3 regions of the Paenibacillus sp. NPDC101420 genome follow, and region 2 is predicted to be linked to each of the others. Evidence: predicted binding sites of a transcription regulator. Region 2 holds the regulator's gene; each other region holds the start of a gene.

Evidence for each region. Region 2 encodes NrdR, which represses ribonucleotide reductase genes. Its sites were predicted from a motif close to AACACNATATATNGTGTT; they were not measured.
Region 1: the regulator NrdR is predicted to act here: its motif matches at 1,625-1,642, upstream of nrdI (class Ib ribonucleoside-diphosphate reductase assembly flavoprotein NrdI).
Region 3: the regulator NrdR is predicted to act here: its motif matches at 2,409-2,426, upstream of ACQKMP_RS04025 (adenosylcobalamin-dependent ribonucleoside-diphosphate reductase).

Annotation. Positions count from the first base shown of each region.
Region 1 is NZ_JBNNSE010000001.1:1,758,821-1,764,426, reverse strand. Features, by position in the region: gene nrdE (class 1b ribonucleoside-diphosphate reductase subunit alpha) at 1-1,207, opposite strand, end outside; gene nrdI (class Ib ribonucleoside-diphosphate reductase assembly flavoprotein NrdI) at 1,194-1,553, opposite strand; gene sigK (RNA polymerase sporulation sigma factor SigK) at 2,035-2,736, shown strand; gene ACQKMP_RS07595 (winged helix-turn-helix transcriptional regulator) at 3,793-4,158, opposite strand; gene ACQKMP_RS07590 (NADPH-dependent F420 reductase) at 4,289-5,011, shown strand; gene ACQKMP_RS07585 (LacI family DNA-binding transcriptional regulator) at 5,263-5,606, shown strand, end outside.
Region 2 is NZ_JBNNSE010000001.1:1,195,666-1,201,271, forward strand. Features, by position in the region: gene ACQKMP_RS05345 (hypothetical protein) at 1-472, shown strand, start outside; gene ACQKMP_RS05350 (hypothetical protein) at 656-877, shown strand; tRNA gene ACQKMP_RS05355 (tRNA-Lys) at 1,395-1,467, opposite strand; tRNA gene ACQKMP_RS05360 (tRNA-Ala) at 1,478-1,553, opposite strand; gene nrdR (transcriptional regulator NrdR) at 1,713-2,189, opposite strand; gene ACQKMP_RS05370 (alpha/beta-type small acid-soluble spore protein) at 2,354-2,572, shown strand; gene ACQKMP_RS05375 (lytic transglycosylase domain-containing protein) at 2,652-3,215, opposite strand; gene coaE (dephospho-CoA kinase) at 3,212-3,808, opposite strand; gene ACQKMP_RS05385 (MntP/YtaF family protein) at 3,818-4,564, opposite strand; gene mutM (DNA-formamidopyrimidine glycosylase) at 4,692-5,528, opposite strand; gene polA (DNA polymerase I) at 5,581-5,606, opposite strand, start outside.
Region 3 is NZ_JBNNSE010000001.1:873,680-879,285, forward strand. Features, by position in the region: gene ACQKMP_RS04025 (adenosylcobalamin-dependent ribonucleoside-diphosphate reductase) at 1-2,225, opposite strand, end outside; gene ACQKMP_RS04030 (DEAD/DEAH box helicase) at 2,641-4,386, shown strand; gene ACQKMP_RS04035 (YqhG family protein) at 4,383-5,447, shown strand; gene ACQKMP_RS04040 (hypothetical protein) at 5,603-5,606, shown strand, end outside.

The DNA of each region.
Region 1 (5,606 bases), 560 kb from region 2:
AGCTTACATCACGGCGAATGGTATCTTCCTGTCCGTAGTCAGCAATTTCTGAGGTCTCCTGCAGCTGGAAGATTTCTGTGCAGAGGTTGGACATTTTGATCTGTCCGACATTTTTCAGGGCATGGGCCGCATTAGCGTTGCTCTTGTTCATAATATATGGATAGCCAGATTCCAGCTGGATCATGGCGATTTTGGTCAGCATATCCCGTGCGCTCATGGCCTTTCTCTTTTTGACACGTGGATCGGCTAGCAGCTTATCGTACATATCATCCAAATCCATGTCATCAAGATGCGTGCCATAAGCCTTGTACACACTGTAAGGGGCAAATACATGGAGCGGTTCATTGTCCTTCGCCAGCTTATAGAAGTGATTCGGAATGATCAGGCCGATGGACAGGGTTTTGAGTCTTGTTTTTTCGTCGGCGTTGATCTTCTTACTGTCGAGAAATTCAAGAACATCCCATCCAAAAATATTGTAGTAGGCGGCTCCAGAACCTTTACGTTGACCCATCTGGTCAGCATAGGAGAAGCCGTCCTCCATCAGCTTGAGCACAGGTATAATGCCCTTAGCCGCATCCTCGACACCTTTGATTGTCTCACCGCGGGAACGAAGCTTGGACAGGTTGACAGCCACGCCACCGCCGATCTTCGAGAGCTGCATGCAGGTATTGAGCACATAGTTGATCGAATTAAGCGAGTCGTCCATTTCGATAAGGAAGCAGGAGACAAGCTCACCGCGACGACTCTTGCCGGCGTTTAAGAAGGTTGGGGTCGCTGGCTGCAGACGCTGCTCCATCATCGAACGGGCAAGCATGCCAGCAGTAGCGGCGTTCCCGCGCCCTAGGTGAAGGGCAACTGCCGCCACACGGTCCGGATAATGCTCCAGATATTGCTTGCGGTCATTGCTTTTTACAGCGTAATCCGTATAGAACTTCGAAGCAGCCATATAGGATGGAAAGCTGAAGTTGTAGAAATGGGTAATTTGGTAGACATCTTCAATCTCAGCCAAGCTGTACTGTTCGTAAAAATTTTCGTAGAAATCCTGTTCAATCATATAATCAACCTTGGCTTTTGTATTCTCAAAAACCAAGCTCCGCCGTTCTACATCCCGCATAAATTCGGCTACTGCCTCAAGGTCTTTATCCAATTGAAAGAAACCACTTTCGTCTCTCTTCATCAACATGTTGTTTAGTTCAATATGCCGCAACTCGGCTCACCTCCTGTTTAATTCGTTCCACATCACCAAATGTGCCCGACAGCTCAAATTTACCGATAACTGGTACATTGTACCGATCTGCAATCAAGTCTGCGCTATGCGCGAACAGCTCGCCCCAGTTCTTGTTGCCGCTGGCGGCGATGCCTTTCAAATTGGAATAATTGTTCTTCAAGAAAGTAGACACCTTCTCTGGAATCTGTCCAAAGCCGGTGGTATATGTAATAAGCACATAGGGCTCGTCAATGGTCATATGCTCTTCAATCTGCACTGCTGGCAGCTTAAGCTTACCAATGAAGCGTTTGACGTTTCCGGTTTTTGAATCGTATGCGACTAGCATGGAGTCTCTCCCCCTGTATATATTACTGTAAAGATTGAATAGATAAGCTATAAATACTGGAAAATCATATGCATACTATATTTAGTGTGCGTTGTTTATTTTAATCACTATATGTTGAAAAGTCAACATGAAAAGTGCTTCCTAACTAGTTGGAAACTGGTCTAGTAAACGCTCTATTAAAGTGTTGATATCCCGAAAATACGCAGGCTGGAGCGGTTTGCTAAGGCAGCTGTACTGTTTTTCGTTCTGGATCTTGCTGCATCATTTTTATCATGACTAATTAGCGTCGCTCCGTTGAGCAGAACTGGGAGCAGATGGATGAGATCATTAATGAAGCTAAAGCGGTGAGACTAATAAAGGGTTTGTACAATTTCCCCCGTACATGCACTTCTAGGCATCTACCTACATACAATAAGATGACCATGAACCCGTAAGTCTAACAGATCGGTTTCATTGTACAAGTGCGGGAGGTGTCGCCAAGTTGCCTGGATTCTTAAGTACGATCGCGTTGCTAATCAAAGAACTGACGTTGCTGGTATCCTACGTAAGGAACAACGCATTTCCACAGCCGCTCTCGGAGCAGGAGGAAAGCAAATACTTAGGCATGATGGCTGAAGGGGATGCTAAAGCCCGAAATTTGCTTATCGAGCACAATTTGAGACTTGTCGCCCATATAGTAAAAAAATTCGATAATACTGGGGAAGACATGGAGGATCTCATCTCCATCGGCACGATCGGCCTGATTAAGGCTATCGAGAGCTACCGTCCGAACAAAGGGACAAAGCTGGCCACTTTTGCTGCACGTTGTATTGAAAACGAAATCCTGATGCACCTAAGATCCTTGAAGAAAACGCGGAAAGACGTATCTCTGCACGATCCGATTGGGACAGACAAGGAAGGTAATGAAATCACGCTAATCGATATCCTTGGTTCTGAAGCTGATGATGTCATTAAAGAGGTCGATCTGAAGATCGAGAAGAGCAAGATTTATCGTAATCTTGATATTCTGGATGACCGAGAGAAAGAAGTTGTGGTGGGTAGGTTTGGGCTGGATACAGGTGGAGAAGAGAGGACGCAGCGGGAGATTGCCAAGGAGCTTGGGATTTCGCGGAGTTATGTTTCAAGGATAGAGAAAAGGGCGCTGATGAAGCTGTATCATGAGTTTTATAAGGCGAAGCGGTAAATTCAAGATAGAGTAAATTAATTTAGATCGGCAGAAGCTTGATGGTGTATAAGCGACTTTTCTACGGAAAAGTTGCTTTTTCATTATCATGTTGGGAAAGTTACTTAAATAGTACATAAGAACAAGAAGTTTAATAACTTTCTAGCTATTAGAGGAGTGCTACAATGAGATACTAAGAAATTTATGATCTCCATGTTCAACTGTTACATGTATATGAAAAAAATGAGAAATATCAAGGTCCATATCAGACACAAATAAATTATTGCAAGAGACAATTTTTTATAGCCGAAGATATAGTTCAACGTATTTTTGTTTTAAATCAGCTATTTAAAATCCATGGAAAAAGTAGAAAAATAAAGATAAAGTGGTGTTCAGAAGAATACTTTAAATGATGTCTGGATTTGCTATGAGAAAGATAAGGCTATGAAAATTCTCATCAAAAACCATTAAAGAGAAGTTGGGGGTTGGCCCCAATGTTTACAATTTTGCTAAAGAAATAGATTCAATTCATAAAGCCGTTAACAAAAAAATGATCCATCTGAACCTAAACAAATCTTTATAGATCATTTGAAAAATCGAATAAAGTCAAATCTGAAATAAGTCTTGAATTAGAAGATTGAATATGAATAAGTAAGCTATCGCCTTTTTCGAAATAGAGAGGGTGGTTAACATGTTAAAAATATTTAATACACCCAATTGGCTTTATAAATGCGACAAGCGATGGCTAGATTACTGGTTATGAAATACAACTGCGTATTCCTTAATACAGAGGAATCCCTGTGTGAGGTGAATTATATTGACTATGTGATGCAATTGTTCTCAGTGAGAGTTAGTTTAATAAGGATTTATACCCGCTTTACTCAAAATATTTATTTGAAAGATATTGTTTTTTATACAGCTAATAAATGCTTATTCCATCACGCTTATGATTGAAATGCCAACATGTTGGAAAAATATATACGTAAAAGAGTCGAATTCTTTGCTTATAAGAATTCGACTCTTTTACGTTACATCAGAAATTTTATGGATACAAGGTCTGCAGTTTATTCAGGCTTATTATTCTATTTTTTCTCCGTATTTATTCCCTAAATCCCCCATCAAATCAAGTATGGGAATAAATTCCTTTCCTTTTGGTGTTAATGAATATTCGACGCGTGGAGGTACCTCTGGAAACACATTACGTTCAATTAAACCATCAGCTTCTAGCTCTCGAAGTTGTTTTGTAAGTGAGCCTTGTGAAATATCCCATAAAAAAGCTTTAATTTCATTGTAACGATATTCTTTTGATTTTAGAAACCAAAGGATGAGACATTTCCAACGACCCGATAGAATACTTTGAGTATAAGAAATTCCGTAGACTTCTCTATTTTCTTTAATAAAATCCTTTTCAAATTCATAGCCATCCTTACAAATTCTAGCCATCATATCACCTTTATGTTCTCTATAGTACGAAAAAGTGTACTACAGCAATTTTTATTGCCTACTTCAAAAATTAGAGTATTGAGCTTAGTATATGATCTATATTTTAAAAACACAATCTGGAGGAATAATAATGAGATTTGGAATTATAGGTGCAGGACCAATAGGGACAACGATAGCTAATAAACTATTTATGAATAGACATAACGTCAAAATTGCAGATGCTCGAGGAATTGAACGTTTAGAAGGAAAAGAGATTGCTGGAACACCTGTGAGTGTAGAAGATGTAATTAAAAATATTGATGTTCTGATCGTATCTATCCCTTTTCATGCAATGCCAAGCATTCGTAGTATTGTAGATAAAGCTGGTAAGGAAGTAATTGTTGTAGACACTTCAAATTATTATCCTTTTAGGGACAATAAAGTTGAAGAAATTGAGGCCGGGAAGGTTGAAAGTGTGTGGGTTGAAAATCAATTAGGTAGACCTATTATCAAAGCTTTCAATAATCAATTAGCTTATACTCTTGAGAATAAAGGAACCCTCGAAGGTAATAGTGATCGCATTGCCATGGCGATTGCTGGTAATGATCTATCACAAAAACAAATCATTATGGATGTAGTAAACGAGCTAGGCTTCGACCCAATAGATAGTGGTTCTTTAAGTGATTCGTGGAGACAACAGCCAGGAACTCCTGCATACTGTACAGAACTAACAAAAGAGGAGCTAACAGAAGCTTTGAAAAGGGCAAACAAAGAGAAATCCCCGTTCCTACGGGATAAAGTATTAGGAAATTTTTCAACTGAATTTACACATGAAGATATTGTGAAGCTAAACAGAGAAACATATAACTCCTAATTCAGGGGGCATTTCGAACTAGCAAAGAGCAATATACATTGATTTTTTCACTAATGAGACAGGATAGCTTAATAGAGCCAGTAGTACGGTAGCTGTCCATATATTGAAGGGATAAATGAGAATGTTTTTTAGGGATATCCTCCCTCCAAATAGTTGGTTTGACATCAAGTTGGAAACGTTTCAAAAAAAGATATTGAAACGTTTCCAACTTGGTGCTATTATAATTTTTATAGAGAGTTCGGGGGTGTTAAATGACAAGCATTAAAGATGTAGCTAACTTAGCGGGCGTTGCTGTTGGAACCGTGTCCAGAGTCATTAACAACTCTGGGGCTGTAAAACCCAAGACACGCATAAAAGTGGAGGAAGCCATACAAGAACTGAATTATTTTCCTAATGAAGTGGCCCGGAATTTTAAGATGCAAAAATCCAAGATGGTAGCTCTGCTGCTCCCAAGCATTTGGAATCCATTCTTTTCTGAGCTTGCATACTACATTGAGGATGAACTGGACCGCGAGGGCTTTAAGCTTATGTTATGCAATAGCGGTGGGAAACCCGAAAAGGAGTTATATTATCTCGAAATGCTCCGTCAGAACAA
Region 2 (5,606 bases):
TTACTTAAAAGCGATAGCGGAGCTTGCTTCGCTTGTTGCAGAGATGTTGGCCTACGCCAAACAAGAAATAAGCAGCGATACCGAAAAAAGATATGTTCTCATTGCCGACGCGGCTTATCGGGAATCCCAGAGCGTGGCAAACATGCTTCTGAATTTTACGGCTGGCGACGAATATGTGGCCGTTTGCGGAGTATGTAATCAAGAGGCTTACTTGTGGCCGAGCGGAGAAGGCGGTCGTATACAAGCATTCGCGGAAGATCCGGTATTCGAACCCCTTCAGGCAGCACATGAGGTTACTCCCGTTGAGGCATTCGTTGAAGCGGAACATCAAATACTGGCGGAGCGAGCCGATCAGCTGGGCGATTCCTCTTTTTTGAACCAATTGCCGTATTTGGCCGGGGAAATGAATTGTCCTTCATGCGGCGCCAGAATGCAGGTTTGGCCTAGTTTGCTTTCGACTTTTGGAGGGTAATAAACAGGAACTGGATATCGCATCCATTTCTATGTTTGGGGGGAATGACTTATCAGTGTTTCTATTTATTACACATGCACGAGAGAATACGTCCTAACAGAAAGCGAACAACAAGCAATCACAGCCATTGTCCAACGTTATGATCAGGATTTTGAAGGGAAAGACCGGGCGGAGTCTTTCACAGTGTACAAATTCGATTCGTCCAGATCAACGGAGATCTTCGCTGGCGCTACCAAGCTGTCCATGACGGATCAGATTGAAGATTTGCTGAACGATTTATTTCATTGGTTGAAATGTTTGACCGAGATACGTAGAAAAGTAGACGGTGGTGAATGGCATGTTCACCTGGATGATATCGATGCCGTGTGGGATGATGAATTAGGCTGGAAAATGCCTGAAAACTGATTTCCATAATGAATGCCATGCACTTGCTTGCCAGCCTTCAAATCATAATCATTACCTTTTAGACTACTTACACTTGAAGTCGCTAAAAACGAGCTAATGTTCAATTTTAACGTCAGTTCTACTGAATCTCGGTAAACCCTAACACACTCAATGATCGTACTAAGCATCATTTTCTTTTTAGCAGTAGAAGCTTTCTTAAATACCTCGCTCCAAACAGGAATATAGGTCTGGAGAGCCTGCATTTCAACTTGTTCTACCTTTTTAGCATTGAGCTTCTAAATTACCTCAAAAAGAAATAGACCGCCCTAGTCCAAAGGATGCGGTCTATTTCTGCCCGTAATACCTGAAATCAGCCGCCCTTAAAAGCGGCTATTGCACTGGGAGCCGTGTTTCCGCACGGCACTCTTTGCATTGTACGATTTATCTACCCAAACTATACCACGATCAAAACCAAATAAAAAGTCACTCCGCTTCCTGAACAACAAAAAAAAACGGCATTTCTGCTGTTTCTTTAGGATGGACTCTCAGGGGCTCGAACCCTGGACAAATAGATTAAGAGTCTACTGCTCTACCAACTGAGCTAAGAGTCCATATGAAGTTTGGTGGAGCCAAGGGGGATCGAACCCCTGACCTCATCGCTGCCAGCGATGCGCTCTCCCAGCTGAGCTATGGCCCCAAACGTAATTTTCAGATGTATGTAATCACACATTCTAAAATTTAGTTCGGTGTATTTAAGTCATTCTGACAAATCCAAGCGCCGTAGGCGACTCCTATATAATATAAAAAATCGCCTTCGCTGTCAACACTTTTTTTAGTCATTAGACTAGCCACAACTCTACAATCTGTCCAGATCTCCGGTGCTCTTAGATAACAGACCCTTCAGTTCCTTCATAAACATGTTAATATCCTTGAACTGGCGGTATACGGATGCAAAGCGAACATAGGCGACTTCATCTACTGGATAGAGCTGCTCCATAACCAATTCACCGATCTGTTGGCTCTCCACCTCAGCTACGGCGATACCGCGTAGGGATTTCTCCACCTCAGAGACGATCTTCTCTAGACGTTCTACAGAGACGGGGCGTTTTTCGCAAGCCCGAATTAAACCACGCAGAATTTTATCACGGCTGAACTCCTCGCGGCTGCCGTCTTTTTTGATCACGATTAACGGTGTTTCCTCGATCATTTCAAAGGTTGTAAACCGTTTGCTGCAACGCTCACATTCACGCCTGCGGCGGATTGACTTATTCTCATTCGCTGGTCGCGAGTCGAGCACTTTAGTATTTGTGTGATCGCAGTAAGGGCATTTCATAAGCTTCATCACTTCCTATTACATAATGTTTTTAGTCCCGGTATGTTAAACATCCGGCTTTTAAAGGGCTATTTCATTTTTTCCAGAAATCACCGTTTTTTTATTGTAATGATTATGGCAAGTCCGGCACATAATACAGTTACCAACAGAGGAGGTGAACAGCAATGAGCCAAAACAACAGCTCCAATAACCTTGTAGCTCCAAATTCCCGTGGTGCTTTGGAACAACTTAAATATGAAGTTGCCCAAGAACTCGGAATCACGCTTTCCCCAGATGGTTACCAAGGCAATAAAACTTCTTATGAAAATGGTTCGATCGGTGGTTACATCACTAAACGTCTTGTAACCCTGGCAGAACAACAATTGGCAGGTCAATACAAATAACCTGTCCACATAAGCTTACTGAAGAAGTATTAAACGATCGCAAGATCGTTTAATGCTTCTTTTTATACATAACACGGTTTTAGAATTCGTTGTAAATATCCGTGTACTGATCATAGTAATAGTTGACGCGCTGTACATAATGGCGGGTTTCACCAAACGGAATATCCTTAATCGTAGCATCCGTTCCATCCCAGATCCCCTCATCCAGCCATTTTTGAACTTTACCCGGTCCAGCATTATATGCAGCGATAACCGCTGTACGTTTTCCTTCGAATTGACGGGATAATGTTGAAAGATACCAGGTACCTAGTTCAATATTTGCTGATGGTTCATGCTTTAGCTCCTCCATAGAAACATCAGGAAGCTTGGCCTTTTCAAGGGCCCATTTGGCGGTATCCGGCATAAGCTGCATTAAACCTATAGCACCTTTTCTGGATTCTCGTCCAGTTTTGAAGTTCGTTTCCACTCGGATAATCGAAGCCACTAGAAATGGGTCAATATCGTACGTAACGCTGTGCTTACGGATCTCATCTTTATAATGGATCGGATAAAACCAGGACATCCAGTTCGTACTCAGAAACAATATCGCAGTAAAACCAATGAATAACAGAAGAAGGACTCTTTTTTTACGTAACCATTTCATGATAAGCCCAGCCTGTCCCAAAGAACAGCAACCTGTTGCTCAGTGTGCGCAAGTTCGCCACTGTTGTCAATGATATAGTCCGCTTTGTTTCGCTTCGTCTCAATATCCATCTGTGCATTTAAGCGTGCTTCTGCTTGTTCTAAAGAAAGTCCGTTACGTTCCATTAATCGCGCAATTTGCACTTCACGAGGCACGTAGACCACCAGTATTTCATGGAACATGTTCTCGAGTCCTGATTCGAAAAGAAGAGGGATATCCACAATTGTTAACTTCTTTGGATCTTCTTCCTCCATGCTGTTCATACGTTCTTTAATTTCCCGCCGGATTGCGGGATGCGTCAGATTGTTCAGGGCTTGCAGGGCCGCCGGGTCTTGAAATACAATATCCCCCAGCTTGCCCCTATTCAGTGTGCCATCCGGAGAGAGGATCTCACTTCCGAATTGTTTCACAGCCGCAGCCAGCACCTCATGACCGGGGAGCATAACTTCTCTGGCGATCACATCCGCGTCAACCAGCCTCGCTCCCTTGCTCACAAGCAGTGCGGACACCGTGCTTTTTCCGGATGCAATGCCTCCGGTTAAGCCAATAATCATGTACTCACCTCATAATAGCTTCAGTATTCCCATTGTAATTAATAATAACGCGGGTAGTGCAGCAGCATGCTTCATCCAGTAGTTCCCAGCGAATCTTAATCCAGTCTTCATGCCCAGCAATAGAAATGTACCACTAAACAGAGCAATTGTAAGTGATGTCCATATCGGATTGAACCCCAGCAATGCTGCGCCAAGTCCAGCTCCAAAAGCATCTAGAGAGAGGGCAATCCCGAGCAGCATAGCCTCCATCGAAGAAATACTCCCGGAATCATCCATATCTGCAGAAGACGGAGTACGTAAGATCTGTACAACAATCCCCAATCTTCGTAACTCAAGGGAAAAGACAGCCGACTTTGCCTGCTCAGGAGCCATGGTAACCTGTTCTACAACATCTTCAGTATCAACAGCTACCTCTGCCCGAGCTTCTGTGGATAGCACATTTTCTTCACTACCTACTTTACGCTCACCTGTCTGTTCCTTCTCTTTCTGCATTAACATCTGGACGAGCGACCAGCACCCCATTAGCACGAGTATAACAGCGCCAACCTCAGAAGCTGCATGTGGAGACACTACCTTGGCAAGCAGAACACCCACTTGCATAGATACACAGATAACTACCCCCGAACAAAGCGAGATAATCAGAATGGAGAGCAATGGTATTTTCATTTTACGCAGTCCATATGTAATACCAACGCCAAAACCATCCAAACTCAAAGCAAAAGCTAGTAATATTAGTGAAAAAAATGGGCTGAGCACCCGCAATCCCTCCTGTGAAGAACCGGAACACTGCAGAATACACTTCATTCAGCTTCCGTTCTCTATTAAGCATTCTTCACACAGTATATGGGCGGGACAAGTAGTGGGTGCCAGCCTAATTACTTCTTCAGTTTTCAACCTTACGCTGACAGCTTGGACAATAATGCGTGCCGCGGCCACCTACAACCGTTTTCTCAATCATCGTTCCACAGTGGTTACACGGCTGATCTTTACGACCGTAAATCAACAGCTGTTGCTGATAAGTGCCGCTCTCACCTTGACCATTCACATATGATTTTACAGACGAACCACCAGCGTTTACCGCTTCCGTCAGCGTACTGACAATAGCGTGATGCAGCTGATCAAGTTGCTCATCCGAAAGATCTTTGGCGCTGACTTCAGGATGTATTCCTGCACGATGTAACGACTCATCTACATAAATATTACCTATGCCGACGATATATTCCTGATTCAGCAGCAGCGATTTAATTTTTGTGCTTTTGCCTGATACAATCTGCTTAAACCTCTCCGGCGTAAAGGATGGCTCCAGCGGCTCCTGTCCTAGCTTATTAAGAGGAGGCAGCTGAAGGTCTTCACCAATCTGAAAAAGATGCATTGTACCAAACTGACGAACATCCGTGTAACGCAGCTCAGTGCCATCGGTAAAATGGAATATCACATGCGTATGCTTGTCCAGTGGATCTTCGTTCGAAAAAAGTCCGTAACGGCCCTCCATCCGTAAATGAGATACCAGCACCAGACCGTCTAACACGATGCGCAAAAATTTCCCTCTTCGTTCAACATTAACAATGCTATGACCTGCGAGCAGGTTGGCAAAAGCCTGAATATCATCCGGCCGCTGAATAATCCGGGCCAACCGGACGGTTACACTCTCTATCTGCTTTCCATTAACTAAATCATTCAGTGTTCTCTTGACTGTCTCTACTTCCGGTAATTCCGGCATGATGTCTTCACCTCAACTACATTATAGCTGATATGCACACCTTAAAGGGAGCCTATTTCGCTTCGTACCAGTTGCTGC
Region 3 (5,606 bases), 320 kb from region 2:
ACACGACCGAGTGCTTCTGCCATCGCAAAGACATCAGAACCTGCTTTACCTACATTCAGGAATATTTCTGCCGGTGTGCCATCTAGATCATTGATCGTAATATACGCCATACCAAAAGGTGTGTTAATTTTATAGGTTGCTCCGCGCAGAACCTGCGGACGTTTCTTGTATTGTTTATCCAGCTCTTTAGTAGGAGCTTGAGGTGCTGGGCTTGCCGCTACAACATTTGCACTTGCTTCAGGAGTCGCTGCAACTTCAACTGCTGGAGCTACCTCTTCTACTGCATCTTCCTTCTTCGAGGTTTGCAGAACTTGTACATCACGGCTACCATCACGGTAGATCGTAACGCCTTTACAGCCCAAATCGAAGGCCATTTCATATAGCTCAGCCGTCTCTTCTACTGTGAAGTCAGACGGGCAGTTGGCTGTCTTGGAAATCGAGCTATCTACCCAGCGTTGAATCGCTGCTTGCGCACGAATATGATCCTTAGCTGATAAATCCATCGAAGTCACGAAATAATCTGGCAGCTCTTCACCTGGATGAGCTTCAAGCCATTCTTGGGCGATTGGAACGAACTGCTCATCGTAGCCAAGGCGACTTTGACGGAAATATTTAAAGGCGAAATAAGGCTCAATACCTGTCGAGGTGCCTACCATTGTACCTGTGCTACCTGTAGGTGCTTGTGTTATCACTGTAACGTTACGCATGCCATGTTTACGAATCGCTTCACCAACCTCTGGATACGTTTCGAGCATATTTTTCATAAAACCGCTCATTAAATATTTCTCTGTGTCAAAAGCTAGGAAAGATCCCTTCTCCCCAGCAATCTCTGCAGAAGCAAGGTATGCTTCACGAGCCATAAAGCCGTAAAGCTTGTCCAGAAACGCCAAAGATTCCGGGCTACCGTAACGGATGTTCAATTTGATCATCAGCTCAGCAAGACCCATCGTTCCGAGACCCACACGGCGTTCGTTTTTCTGATTCGCTTCATTTTCCGGGAAATGATAAGGCGTCTTATCAATGACATTGTCCAAGAAACGTACGGAATAACGCGTCGTAGTCGCGAGATCTTCCCAGTCTACATCATGATTCTTCTCATCGTAGAATTTGGACAGGTTCACAGCGGACAAATTGCAGACTCCCCAGCCTGGCAGTCCTTGCTCCCCACATGGGTTCGTACAAATGATCGGATTAAAATACCAGCTGTTGGACATCTGATTGTAGTATTCCATGAACACAACGCCTGGCTCAGCGGATTTCCAAGCGGATTCAATAATGGTGCGCCACACATCACGCGCTTTAACGGTGCGATAATGAATAACGTTTTTGCCTGCAGCCTTCCACTTGTCTAGATCGCCATCCCACACATCGTTGTACTCTGGATCTGTAGTATCCGGAAATACGAGATCCCAATCCAGATTTTCTTTTACAGCCTTCATAAAGCTATTGCTCACACATACCGAAAGGTTCGCATTCGTAACTTGACCCATCGTTTGCTTTACGGTAATGAAGTCCTCCACATCTGGATGCCAGTCATTAATCATGAGCATAAGTGCACCACGTCGGCTACCGCCTTGTTCAATTAATCCAGTGGTATAGCTAAACAGACCGCCCCAAGATACAGAACCACTAGAAGAACCATTAACACCTCTCACAATTGCCCGGCGTGGACGTAGAGAGGATAGGTTAATCCCTACACCGCCACCACGAGCCATAATTTCTGTCATTTCAGCCAACGTCTGCATAATGCCGCCACGGCTATCTTTTGGAGAAGGAATTACATAACAGTTGAACAGGGTTAGTTCTTCACTAGCGCCTGCACCAGCAGCAATTCGACCACCCGGTACGAGCTTCCAATCATCCAGAATCGAACGGAATTTACCCGCCCATTCTTCTTGAAGCTCAGGCGTCTTCTCCACAGAAGCCATAGCTGTAGACAGACGATCCCACATTTCCTCTGGTGTTTTTTCTATATTAAGCGTCAGCTTTTCAACATCTGATTTCACAAGTTCGCCGCTGCGCGTCTTCACGGTTACGATTCTGCCGTTACGTTCTACGATCTCTCCGACTTCCTTCGTGGGAAACTTCGGATCATCTTTTGTTAGAACGAGTACAACATCGCCCACTTTAGCATTATTGCTGTCGGCATCCTTCCAAGCATAACGATCCAAAAATATTTTTTCACTTAGCCCTTCAAGGCGTTGCTTACGTTCCACTTTACCCAATAGAAAAACCTCCCGCAATGTAGTAAATATTAGTTCCAGTTCAGGTGTGGGCGTACATTTTGTGACCCACAACAAAAACTTCCTTACACTTATCTTCCGTCTTACGGGTGTATGTAGGAAGTTCATCTTGTCAATAACAAATAGCAGCTACGCACTTTAAAAAAATCACATTTTCATGCTTTTGTCACAATATATTGTGTGCGTCAGCTTTTAAACTATACCACATATTGTATCGAAGGTCTTTTTCGAAAATAGAGTCAAGCAGCCGAAATATCGCAAACCTTGCCGCGTTTTCTCGCTTTTACTCTCTTTTTTAAAGGCTATCAAGAAAAATAGAAGGTTATGAATTCTCTTGTTTAAGAGCATACTACTCCTACGAATGATGATATAAATTAGCACCTGAGGAGGCTGTACCATGACGCAATTATTCCGTAATTCTCTACCTCACAAAGGTGGAAAGTCAGCGCCTATACTGCCTGTTCCTCTTTCTTTTGACCGGAATTGGCTGCAGGATCTAGAACTCAAACTAGATAAAGGTGGTCCATGGGGAGACTACCGTCTGTCCAAGCTTGCTGTGCAAGGTGAACAAACGGGTCTAGTAACCAGCTTCGATGAGCTGCAATGCATGAAACATTTATCCGGATTATCCCCGCTTCCTCATCAGCTCGATACCGCGCATAAGGTTTTGTTTGAGATGTCGGGCCGCGCGATTCTTGCAGATGAGGTTGGACTAGGAAAGACGATTGAAGCAGGACTTGTACTCAAGGAATATCTTGTCCGCGGTCTAGTCTCTAAAGTGCTTATTCTGGTACCCGCTTCCCTCGTATTGCAGTGGGTCCGCGAGCTGAATGCCAAGTTTGGCATCTCTGCTGTTGCACAGAAAAAAGCATATTCCTGGGGGAATGCGATTGTCGTCGCATCTATGGATACCGCGAAGCGCGATCCTCATAAAGAGATGCTGCTGGAAAATGAATATGACATGTTGATTATTGATGAAGCGCATAAGCTAAAGAACAAGAAATCGACCAATTATCTATTTGTACAGCAATTACGCAAAAAATATTGCCTGCTCCTAACCGCTACTCCCGTTCAGAATGATCTGGGCGAGCTATTTAATTTGATCACTTTACTGAAACCGGGGCAACTAGGAAATCAGGGTGATTTTGCTTCGAATTTCGTCGTTGATAAACGCCAACCTAAGAATGAAGGTCAGCTAAGGGACGAGCTATCGAAGGTGATGATCCGCAATCGGCGTGGCGAAGGTCCAGTTAATTTTACGAAACGAAAAGTCCGTAATATTCCGCTAGTTCTTTCACAGGAAGAGAGAGTATTATATGACGCTGTCACTTCTTTTGTTAAAGATCAGTATCAGGAATCAGGCGGCAATCTTAGCAGCATGCTTTCCTTGGTAACGCTTCAGCGTGAGGTGTGCAGCAGTAGGGATGCCGTCTTCATCACTTTAGTTAATCTGATCAAGAAGCTGCCTGCTGATTCGCCGAAACGCGATCGGATGATGGAGCTATTGCAGACACTTCGTACGGTTAAGACCAATACCAAAGCCGAAACAACACTATCTCTCATTCAAGAAATGAATGAAAAGGTCATCGTTTTTACGGAGTATCGCGCGACTCAAGAATATTTGCTTCAGTATTTCCGCGAACATGGGCTAATGTGTGTTTCTTATTCCGGCGGGATGAATCGTGGTAAAAAGGACTGGATGATGGACCTCTTCCGCGGTCGTGCTCAAGTCATGATCGCTACTGAGGCGGGTGGTGAGGGCATTAACCTGCAGTTCTGTCACCACATGATCAACTTCGATCTGCCTTGGAATCCCATGAGAGTAGAACAACGGATTGGGCGGGTGCACCGGTTAGGTCAGGAAAATGACGTGGTTATCTATAATTTGTCCACGCAGGGCACGATTGAAGAACATATTCTGCATCTGCTACACGAGAAGATCAATATGTTCGAAATGGTCATTGGCGGGCTGGATGTGATTCTGGAGCGCTTTGAGAAGAAAGAATCGCTGGAGAAAAGTTTATACAAAATCATGCTCGAATCCCGCTCCGATGAAGAGCTGCGACATGAGTTAGATCATATCGGTGAATCCCTAAGTGAGTTGACTCAGGGTATTAAAAAGGAAAGTGAGACTTCGACATGACCCTCAACTCACAGGAAGTACGTAAACATGTAATGGATTATCTGGAGGCGACAGAATGCTCCATTATTGAAGTATCGCCCATTCACGTAACTGTAAAGCTATCGCCAAGAGCTGACAGAATGCTTACAGATCGACCTTATTATTGGGGATTCGTGGAGCGTACTGGTGTTGATCCGGAGACACTCTCCTTCACTTTTGTATTTGATCCGGAAAAATACGATAGCCAGGCAGCTATAGAAGTTCCGCCAACGGTAAATCGCAGCATCGGAGCATTGAATCCGCCAATTACCGGAAACCCAGCGATGGGCGCCACAACAGATGCTGAGGCTAGCGCAGATCTATTGAATCCAGCATCACCTGAATCTAATGTGGTTCATGTCCCCTCCTCAAATCCAGAAGATAGCATCCTAGCCCGCTACTTCGGTATTGTACCTGCATTGCCCCGAATTGGGCCCGGTATGATAAGACGTGAAGATATCATCTATGGTAGCAAGCGCCTGCAGCAAATTTGGAGTGCGGCGCAAGATGAAGGGAAATGCCTTTACTTATTTGAAGATCCCGGTAGCAGGCAGCGGAATACACTCTTCTCTGCAGCTTATGAACCGTGGCTCGGCGTCTGCTATAAAGTGGAGATGAGCTGCGATTTGAAACGGGAAGAACTGCATTATCTTGGAATATCGCTGACAAAAGGGACCATCATTGATGACTTTAACACTAAGATAGCCTCGCGGGAGATGATCCCCCGTTTACCAGAAAACGTCCATATTCAGCCTTATGAATTAACAGTGACAGCCGCTACAGATTTATTAGAGGCTCATCTTACCTCTCATCTTGCCGAACTCGATTACACTTGGGCAGAACAGGCACGTGAGCGTCTTAGAATCGAGCTGGCTATCATTGATATTTATTACGGAGAGCTGCTGAAAGAGCCTGATGAAGAAAAACGTTTAGGCACTCAAGAGCAGTATAACCGTCGTCGACAGGAGACCATTTGGCAATATGAGCCGCAAATTGCAGTTTCTGCGATAACCTACGGACTGTTTCATCTGCGAAGCCTATAGAATGCGACCCTACTCGCTAAAAGCAGGCAAAAAAACAAGAGAACTTCCGCCTTCAAGCGCGACAGCAAGCAACAGCCTTTTTATAGCCTGTCCACTACAATAGAGTAAAGCTTAACTTTCCTGACATTTCTTAACAAAGAAAGGTGATCGACGCCATGA